Regions from separate parts of the Agaribacter flavus genome, predicted to be linked through region 1. Evidence: predicted binding sites of a transcription regulator. Region 1 holds the regulator's gene; the other holds the start of a gene.
The links. Region 1 encodes NrdR, which represses ribonucleotide reductase genes. Its sites were predicted from a motif close to AAACACNANATNTNGTGTTT; they were not measured.
Positions count from the first base shown of each region.

Region 1 (4,432 bases):
GAAAGGGAGCCAATTAGGCCGTGGGGTTAAATTGCGTGCTAATGTAACGATTTATCATCATGTAATATTGGGCGACGAGGTATCGATTCATAGTGGAACGGTTGTGGGTAGCGATGGTTTTGGTTATGCAAACGATGCTGGAAATTGGGTGAAGATCCCTCAAGTGGGCAGCGTGTTAGTGGGCGAACGCACCGAAATTGGTGCTAATTCGTGTATTGATCGCGGTGCGCTTGACGATACAGTGATTGGTAAAAACTGCATTATAGATAATCATGTGCATATCGCGCACAACGTTATTATTGGCGATCACAGCTGTTTATGCGGTGGTGTGGGGATTGCGGGTAGTGCTCATATTGGCAAGTATGTGGTTATTGCGGGTCAATGCGCAATCAATGGCCACATAAGCATCGCTGATGGTGTGCAAATTACGGGGGCTTCTATGGTAACAAAGAGTATTAAAGAGAAAGGCGTATACTCCTCTGGCATCCCTGCTGCTCCCAATAAAGACTGGCAGCGAAACACAGTTAAACTGCGCTCTATCGATAAACTCTATGAGCGAGTGAAATTATTAGAAAAAGCCACTAAATAGTCTTACATTTTTGCTGCATTTTAATTTACAGTTTTTGGCTAAGATATTCCTAAGTAAGCCTATACAAATTTAGTTTTTGGGCTAAAATACACGCGATTTTTATGTTCTGTATCAGAAATTTCTGTCTGCCCAAGGAGACCTTATGTTATCAAGCAAAATGACCATCGCAGAATTCGATCCTGAATTAGCGGCTGCAATGGAAAAGGAAACGCAGCGCCAAGAGCATCATATCGAGTTGATTGCTTCTGAAAACTACTGCAGTCCACGTGTGCTTGAAGCTCAAGGTTCTCAGTTAACAAATAAATATGCTGAGGGTTATCCCGGCAAGCGCTATTACGGCGGTTGTGAATATGTTGATATTGCTGAACAGCTAGCCATTGAGCGTGCTAAAACATTGTTTGACGCTGACTATGCGAATGTGCAGCCTCATTCTGGCTCTCAAGCTAATTCAGCGGTTTTTATGGCCTTAATTGAAGCCAATGACACTGTTCTCGGCATGAGCCTTGCGCATGGTGGGCATTTGACGCACGGCGCACACGTTAACTTTTCGGGTAAAACATACAATGCTGTGCAATATGGTCTACATCCTGAGACAGGGGTGATTGATTACGAGCAGGTTGAAGCGCTGGCGTTGGAGCACAAACCAAAACTTATTATCGGTGGTTTTTCGGCTTATTCTGGAATTGTTGATTGGGCGCGTTTTAGAGAAATTGCGGATAAAGTCGGTGCTTATCTTTTAGTTGATATGGCTCATGTTGCTGGCTTGGTAGCCGCGGGGGTTTATCCTAGCCCAGTCCCTCACGCTCATGTTGTGACGACTACAACACATAAAACACTCGCCGGGCCACGAGGCGGACTAATAATTTCTGCTTGTGGTGACGAAACTATTTACAAAAAGCTAAACAGCTCAGTTTTCCCTGGCAATCAAGGTGGACCGCTATGTCACGTTGTTGCTGCCAAAGCAGTGGCTTTTAAAGAAGCCCTTTCTGATGAGTTCAAAACGTATCAGGCGCAAGTATTAAAAAATGCAAAAGCGATGGTCGCCGTTATTCAAGAGCGTGGGTACAAAGTTGTTTCTAATGGCACAGATAACCATTTATTTTTACTAGATTTAATAGATAAAGATATTACGGGTAAAGATGCTGACGCTGCCTTAGGTTCGGCTAACATTACTGTTAACAAAAACTCAGTGCCAAATGACCCACGCTCTCCATTCGTAACAAGTGGATTGCGTATTGGTACCCCAGCGATCACTCGCCGAGGATTTGGCGAAGCGGAATCAAAACAAGTAGCCACTTGGATTTGTGACGTCTTAGACAACATGGGTGACAATAGTGTCATTGAGAGAGTAAAGTCAGAAGTGGTGACTTTGTGTGAGTCTTTCCCTGTATACAGTGAGTAACTCTGCGCGTTATTAAAAAGGGGCGTAAGCGTACAAGTAGTCTAACAGAATGCAGAATGATTGCTCGTAAAGGAAAGATTGCTTGAGCCAAAAGTGTTGAGTCGGACTTGTTCCGACTCTTTTGTTTTTTATTGGAGCGATTAATGTTCTGTCCATTTTGTTCACAGCAAGAGACCAAGGTGATTGACTCTCGCTTGGTATCCGATGGCGCGCAGGTTCGCAGAAGACGCCAATGCACAGTGTGTAACGAGCGTTTTACCACCTTCGAAGCGGCAGAGCTTGTGCTTCCCGGGGTTATTAAACGCGATAACACTCGCGAACCTTTTAATGAACATAAACTTAGAGCCGGTATCGAGAGGGCACTGGAAAAGCGTCCTGTTAGCGCAGAATCAATCGAAAAATGCATCAATCAAATTAAATCAGCTTTGCGTGCAACTGGTGAGAGAGAGTTAAAAAGCGAGTTTATCGGGGAACTTATCATGCAACACTTGAAGATGTTAGATAAGGTTGCATATGTAAGGTTCGCTTCAGTGTATCGCTCATTTGCAGATGTTAAAGAATTTGGCGAAGAAATTGCACGTTTATCAGATGACTAACCTAGGCAATAAGTGTGTATGAACGCAATCGATGATGCCAAATATATGGCCTATGCTATTTCTTTAGCAAAGAAAGGCCAGTATTCGACTACGCCAAACCCTCAAGTTGGTTGTGTAATTGTTAAAAACAACAAAATAGTCGGTGAGGGCTACCATAAAAAGGCGGGTGAGCCTCACGCAGAGATACATGCCTTACGTTCAGCAGGAGAAAATGCGCAAGGTGCCGATGTATACGTAACCTTGGAGCCCTGCTCGCACACGGGGAGAACTGGACCTTGCACGCAGGCACTGATCGAAGCGGGCGTCCAAAGGGTAGTCATAGCCTGCACAGATCCCAATCCTTTGGTGTCTGGCCGAGGTGTGAACATGCTGAAAGACGCAAATGTCAATGTGACGCTTGGCGTGCTCGAGCAAAAAGCCAAAAAAGTCAATGTCGCTTTTTTCAATAGAATGCAAAAAAAACGCCCATACCTCATTGCTAAACTCGCTTGTAGTTTGGATGGTAAAACTGCCTTAGCAAATGGTAAGAGCCAATGGATCACAAGCGAAGCCGCTCGCGAGGATGTGCAAGTTGAGCGAGCAAGAGCGTGTGCCATATTAACTGGTGCCAATACGGTAATAAGCGACGACCCTCGATTAACAGTAAGAAGTGACAGCTTAGAACCAGCCACTCAAAGTGCTTTTAACTACAGAGGAAAACAAGCTCTTCGAGTCATTATTGATGGCAAGAATCGACTATCGTCACAATTTCAGTTATTCAAGGACGGAAACCAGAATTTGGTATTTAATCTCAAAGAAAATCAATCTCTTGTATCCTTACCCGGTACACGGCAACACCAAATAAAATCAGTTGGTGAGCACGTAGACCTACATGAAGCATTGCAGTACTTAGCGATAGAAGAGCACATTAACTTGGTATGGGTGGAGGCTGGCGCGTCCTTGTGTGGCGCTCTTTTGTCAGAAGGTTTGATAGATGAGCTCATTGTATATCAGGCACCCCTTATTTTGGGTGATAAAGGTAGAGATTTGTTAGTATTACCTGAACTGACTGATTTAAAAAAAGCAATATCGGCGCCATTTTCGAGCATTACTCGCGTGGGTAATGATGTAAAATATAGAATCAAATTGGATTCAACAAACAAGACCGACAGATCTTAATCTATGTTTACTGGAATTATTGAAGCAAAAGGCACAATTAAGCGATTATTTAATAATGGTTCGGATATTCGTTTAGTTGTAAATACAAATACACTCGATATGTCAGATGTAAAACTCGGGGATAGCATTGCCACAAACGGCGTTTGTTTGACGGTTGTTGATGTTGGAGCAGATTATTACGCTGCAGATGTGTCCGAAGAAACAATCAAGCATACCGGATTTGCTCATTATCGAACTGGCAGTAGCGTCAACTTGGAAAAGGCCATGCGTCCTGATACCCGATTTGGTGGACATATTGTGTCTGGGCATGTGGATGGTGTGGGTGAAGTGGTATCCGTTACCGATCACAGTCGTTACGTCGAAATTTGGGTAAAAGCACCAGACGAGCTTGCAAAATATATTGCTCACAAGGGATCAATTACGGTGGATGGTGTCAGCCTTACTGTGAATCAAGTGAAAGGAGCAGCATTTATGCTCTGGCTGATTCCACACACTTTGCAAGAGACCACAATTGGAGATTACAAAGCGGGTACGAGAGTAAACCTAGAAGTAGACCTCGTGGCGCGTTATTTAGAAAGACTTCTATTGGGTGAAAAAGCTTCGGAAGTGGCAGAGTCAGATATTAGTTTAGCTTTTTTAGCAAAACACGGGTATTTAAAATAAGAGAATCAAATGGCGTTAAATAGT
Region 1 is NZ_JBHRSW010000017.1:44,192-48,623, reverse strand. It holds gene lpxD (UDP-3-O-(3-hydroxymyristoyl)glucosamine N-acyltransferase) at 1-589, shown strand, start outside; gene glyA (serine hydroxymethyltransferase) at 732-1,991, shown strand; gene nrdR (transcriptional regulator NrdR) at 2,135-2,587, shown strand; gene ribD (bifunctional diaminohydroxyphosphoribosylaminopyrimidine deaminase/5-amino-6-(5-phosphoribosylamino)uracil reductase RibD) at 2,606-3,745, shown strand; gene ACFOHL_RS10710 (riboflavin synthase) at 3,749-4,408, shown strand; gene ribBA (bifunctional 3,4-dihydroxy-2-butanone-4-phosphate synthase/GTP cyclohydrolase II) at 4,418-4,432, shown strand, end outside.

Region 2 (4,432 bases), on a different contig from region 1:
TGTGGCATTGGAGATTTGTGAGGAAGTCTCTGAGGGCATAAGCGCAGAAAGCGTACTGTTCCGCAAGCCATGCTCCAGAATCTCTTTACGCAGACTCTCCCAGTCATAGTGAAGTGGCTCATCACATATCTTGTCGATGTCTTTTTTATAAGTATCAACAGGTAGCAAGCCCTTTGCGTAAGTCGTTTCGTTAAATTTAGGACAAGCCCCTTTCTCTTTTGCAAGCTTGTTAGAGGCTTTTAATAAATAGTATTGCATAGCCTCAAAGGTTCTATGGATAAGGCCATTTGCACTGTGATCAGAATATTTAACGCCATTTTTAGCCAAGTAATAGGCAAAGTTGATCACACCTATGCCGAGCGTTCTTCTGCCCATTGTCGCGGATAACGCGGCAGGTACAGGGTAATCTTGATAATCGAGCAAGCTGTCTAACGCGCGTACAGATAATTCGGCGAGTTCTTCAAATTCGTCTAAGCTCTCAATTTTACCAAGGTTGAAAGCAGAAAGGGTACATAGGGCTATTTCGCCTTCTGCATCATCAACATTTTTGAGTGGCTTAGTGGGTAAAGCAATTTCCAAACATAAATTACTTTGTCTAACGGGTGCAACGCTCGCGTCAAAAGGACTATGCGTATTGCAATGATCGACATTTTGTAGATAAATGCGCCCGGTACTAGCTCGTTCTTGCATAAACAAACTAAAGAGTTCTATGGCTTTTATGCGCTTCTTGCGAATACTGTCATCGTTCTCGTATTGCACGTATAGTTGTTCAAACTTGTCTTGGTCTTGGAAAAATGCATCGTACAAGCCAGGCGTATCTGAAGGACTAAATAAAGTGATGTAATCATCTTTAATCATACGCGTGTACATCAGCTTATTGCACTGTACGCCATAATCAAGATGCCTTACGCGGTTTTCCTCAACACCACGGTTATTTTTCAATACCAGTAAGTTTTCTACTTCTAAGTGCCAAATAGGGTAGAATAAGGTTGCGGCTCCACCTCTTACGCCGCCCTGAGAACAGCTCTTAACCGCAGTTTGGAAATATTTATAAAAAGGTATGCACCCAGTGTGAAAAGCTTCGCCACCTCGAATGGGACTACCTAATGCGCGTATTCTTCCTGCATTTATACCAATACCAGCGCGTTGGCTAACATATTTCACGATTGCACTGGCTGTGGCATTGATTGAATCTAAGCTGTCACCTGTTTCAATAAGTACACATGAACTAAACTGGCGAGTCGGTGTTCTCACTCCAGCCATGATAGGCGTAGGTAAGGACAGTTTAAAACTCGATGCCGCATCGTAAAAACGGCGAATATAATCCATACGAGTATCGCTGGGGTATTTTGCGAATAAGCAAGCGGCTACCAATATATACAAAAACTGCGCACTTTCGTAAATTTCACCTGTTACTCTGTTTTGAACTAAATACTTGCCTTCAAGTTGCTTGACTGCAGCATAGCTAAAGTTCATGTCGCGCTGATGGTCAAGAAAACTCTCCATTTCAGCAAACTCTTCAGCTGTATAGTCAGTCAACAAATGTTCATCGTATTTTTTCTTTTCGACAAGCGACTTTACATGGTCATATAAAGCGGGGGGTTCGAATTGTCCATATGCCTTTTTGCGCAAGTGAAAAATGGCTAATCGCGCAGCCATATACTGATAGTCAGGTGTATCAGTTGATATTAAATCAGCGGCTGACTTTATTAGTGTCTCGTGAATTTCTTCCGTTTTTATCCCGTTGTAAAATTGAATCTGAGCTTTGATTTCTACTTGAGATACTGAGACATTTTCGAGGCCAGTAGTGGCCCAGGTCACCACTTTATGAATTTTGTCGAGGTCGATGGCTTCTTGACTACCATCTCTTTTGGTAACTAAAAGATCGTTATTCATTATTTTTATGCTCTTATTGTGAGGCCTTTCGCAAGCAGCAAAGTGACTCAGCAACTGATTTGTTATTAATTTTTAAGCGCGACACAAAACGCAAAGTAAACTAGCTCTTGTACGTAAGTGTTGAAGTAGTATGACACAAGATAATGAGTCTTTATCCGCTTTGCAACCACTATATATAGTGGTTGAGCCTCTAATACTGTTATCGCAATTTTTTGTTAGTAGCAGCTAACCTTAAACGGATGAATTGAATTGTAATACAATTGTTGCAAGTTATTTTTACGTCTTCTATTAAATTATTTTTATTTTTTTCGTTTATTGCTAAGGGTTGTTTACTGCACAATTAAGCATTGGTTTTCTACACACAACAAAATAATTGACATCTACATTGTTATTAGACAGAAAATACTGCTGGGTGATCGGATTGAAATGCAAGCCTGTCATATCACTGACGACTAGGTTTGCGTTTTCGATCATGGAGACCAATTCGTTGGGCTTTATAAATTTTTTGTGATCATGTGTACCTTTGGGAACCATCCCAAAGAGGTACTCAGCAGCCGCGATAGCCAGTAGCCAAGACTTTGGATTTCTATTCAAGGTCGAAAATACTAAAAGTCCGCCAGGCTTTGCTAGTTTGGCAGCTGCATCTACTATAGAAGCGGGCGAAGGGACATGTTCCAGCATTTCTAAACAACAGACAACATCGAATTGCCCAGCATTGTTATCGGCATAATTTTCAGCTGTGCTCAGTGCGTATTCGACGTCAACACCAGATTCTAAACGATGCAGTCTAGCCACGTCTAATGATGCCTCTACCATGTCTATTCCTACTACTTTGGCACCTTTTTGCGCTAATGCTTCACTCAAAATCCCGCCTCCACAGCCAATATCGATAAGCGACTTTCCGAATAGCCCGTCGGCTTGTTCTTCGATAAAGTCAACGCGAAGTGGGTTGATATCGTGAAGTGATTTAAACTCTCCATTAGGATCCCACCATTGACTGGCAAGTTCCGCAAACTTCGACAGTTCTTCAGCATCTACATTTGCTTCAGATTGATTGAAATTTGACAAATCGTTCACTTTTTACTCCGCTTCAGGCATAGATTCAAGGCCTTGGTATTGTTGCACTTTTTGATCCTGAATACGAATAGCAGATGGAAAATTTACATTTTTTTGTAAGTTTTGTGTTACTATCCGTATGTTAAAAAAGGTGATAATAACAAAGTAACAACTTGACTGGACAAAGTAAGGCCTAAATATTGTTAAAGCCTACTGTGAGCTGATGCCGTAAAGTATCAAATCACGCAAAATGAAAGCCAAAACCAAGAAAGCTTTTGTGTCATATTTAAAAAGGTTGATTACATAAACAAGGACCATGCAGTTTATGACTGACAATGCCAAAGATATTTCCCCCATTAATATCGAAGAAGAGTTAAAAAACAGTTACCTAGATTATGCGATGAGCGTAATCGTAGGGCGTGCACTTCCCGATGTTAGAGATGGTCTAAAGCCTGTCCATCGCCGTGTTTTGTTTGCGATGAATGAGCTAAAAAACGATTTCAACAAACCCTACAAAAAGTCAGCGCGTGTCGTCGGTGACGTTATTGGTAAATACCACCCGCACGGTGATTCAGCCGTTTACGATACAATCGTTCGTATGGCTCAACCTTTTTCATTGCGCTACATGCTTGTGGATGGGCAGGGTAATTTCGGTTCAGTGGATGGCGACTCTGCTGCAGCAATGCGATACACAGAAGTTCGCATGGCAAAAGTTGCCCACGAATTATTAGCCGATTTGGACAAAGAAACCGTTGATTTTGTGCCCAACTACGATGGCACTGAGCATATTCCAGATGTGTTGCCAACAAAAGTGCCCAATTTACTGGTGAATGGTTCATCTGGTATTGCTGTGGGTATGGCTACAAACATCCCTCCGCATAACCTAAGCGAAGTAATCAACGGTTGTATAGCCTTAATTGAAAACCCAGATATTAGTTTTGAAGAACTTATTGAGCATATCCCCGGACCAGATTTCCCTACTGCGGCGATTATCAGTGGAAGACAGGGTATTATCAATGCTTATAAAACGGGTCGAGGAAAGATTTATCTGCGTGCAAAAGCAGAAATTGAGCAAGAGGAAAATGGCAAAGAAACCATCATTGTTCATGAAATTCCTTATCAGGTAAACAAAGCAAGACTGATTGAGAAAATTGCCGAACTAGTCAAAGAAAAAAGAGTAGAAGGCGTAGCTGCATTGCGTGATGAGTCCGATAAAGACGGTATGCGCATTGTCATTGAAGTCAAACGCAACGAGTCTGCAGAAGTCTTGCTTAACCACTTATATGCTAACACCCAATTACAAACTGTTTTTGGCATTAACATGGTGGCCTTAGACAAAAACCAGCCTAAAGTGTTTAACCTCAAAGAAGTGCTGGAGTCATTTGTTCTGCATAGGCGAGAAGTCGTTACGCGAAGAACCGTTTTCGAATTGCGCAAGGCTCGCGACAGAGCACATATACTTGAAGGCTTAGCAATCGCG
Region 2 is NZ_JBHRSW010000014.1:284,550-288,981, reverse strand. It holds gene nrdA (class 1a ribonucleoside-diphosphate reductase subunit alpha) at 1-1,896, opposite strand, end outside; gene ubiG (bifunctional 2-polyprenyl-6-hydroxyphenol methylase/3-demethylubiquinol 3-O-methyltransferase UbiG) at 2,215-2,973, opposite strand; gene gyrA (DNA topoisomerase (ATP-hydrolyzing) subunit A) at 3,278-4,432, shown strand, end outside.
Region 2: nrdA (class 1a ribonucleoside-diphosphate reductase subunit alpha) is a predicted target of NrdR. The motif match lies at 2,061-2,080, and genes of this name have one in related genera.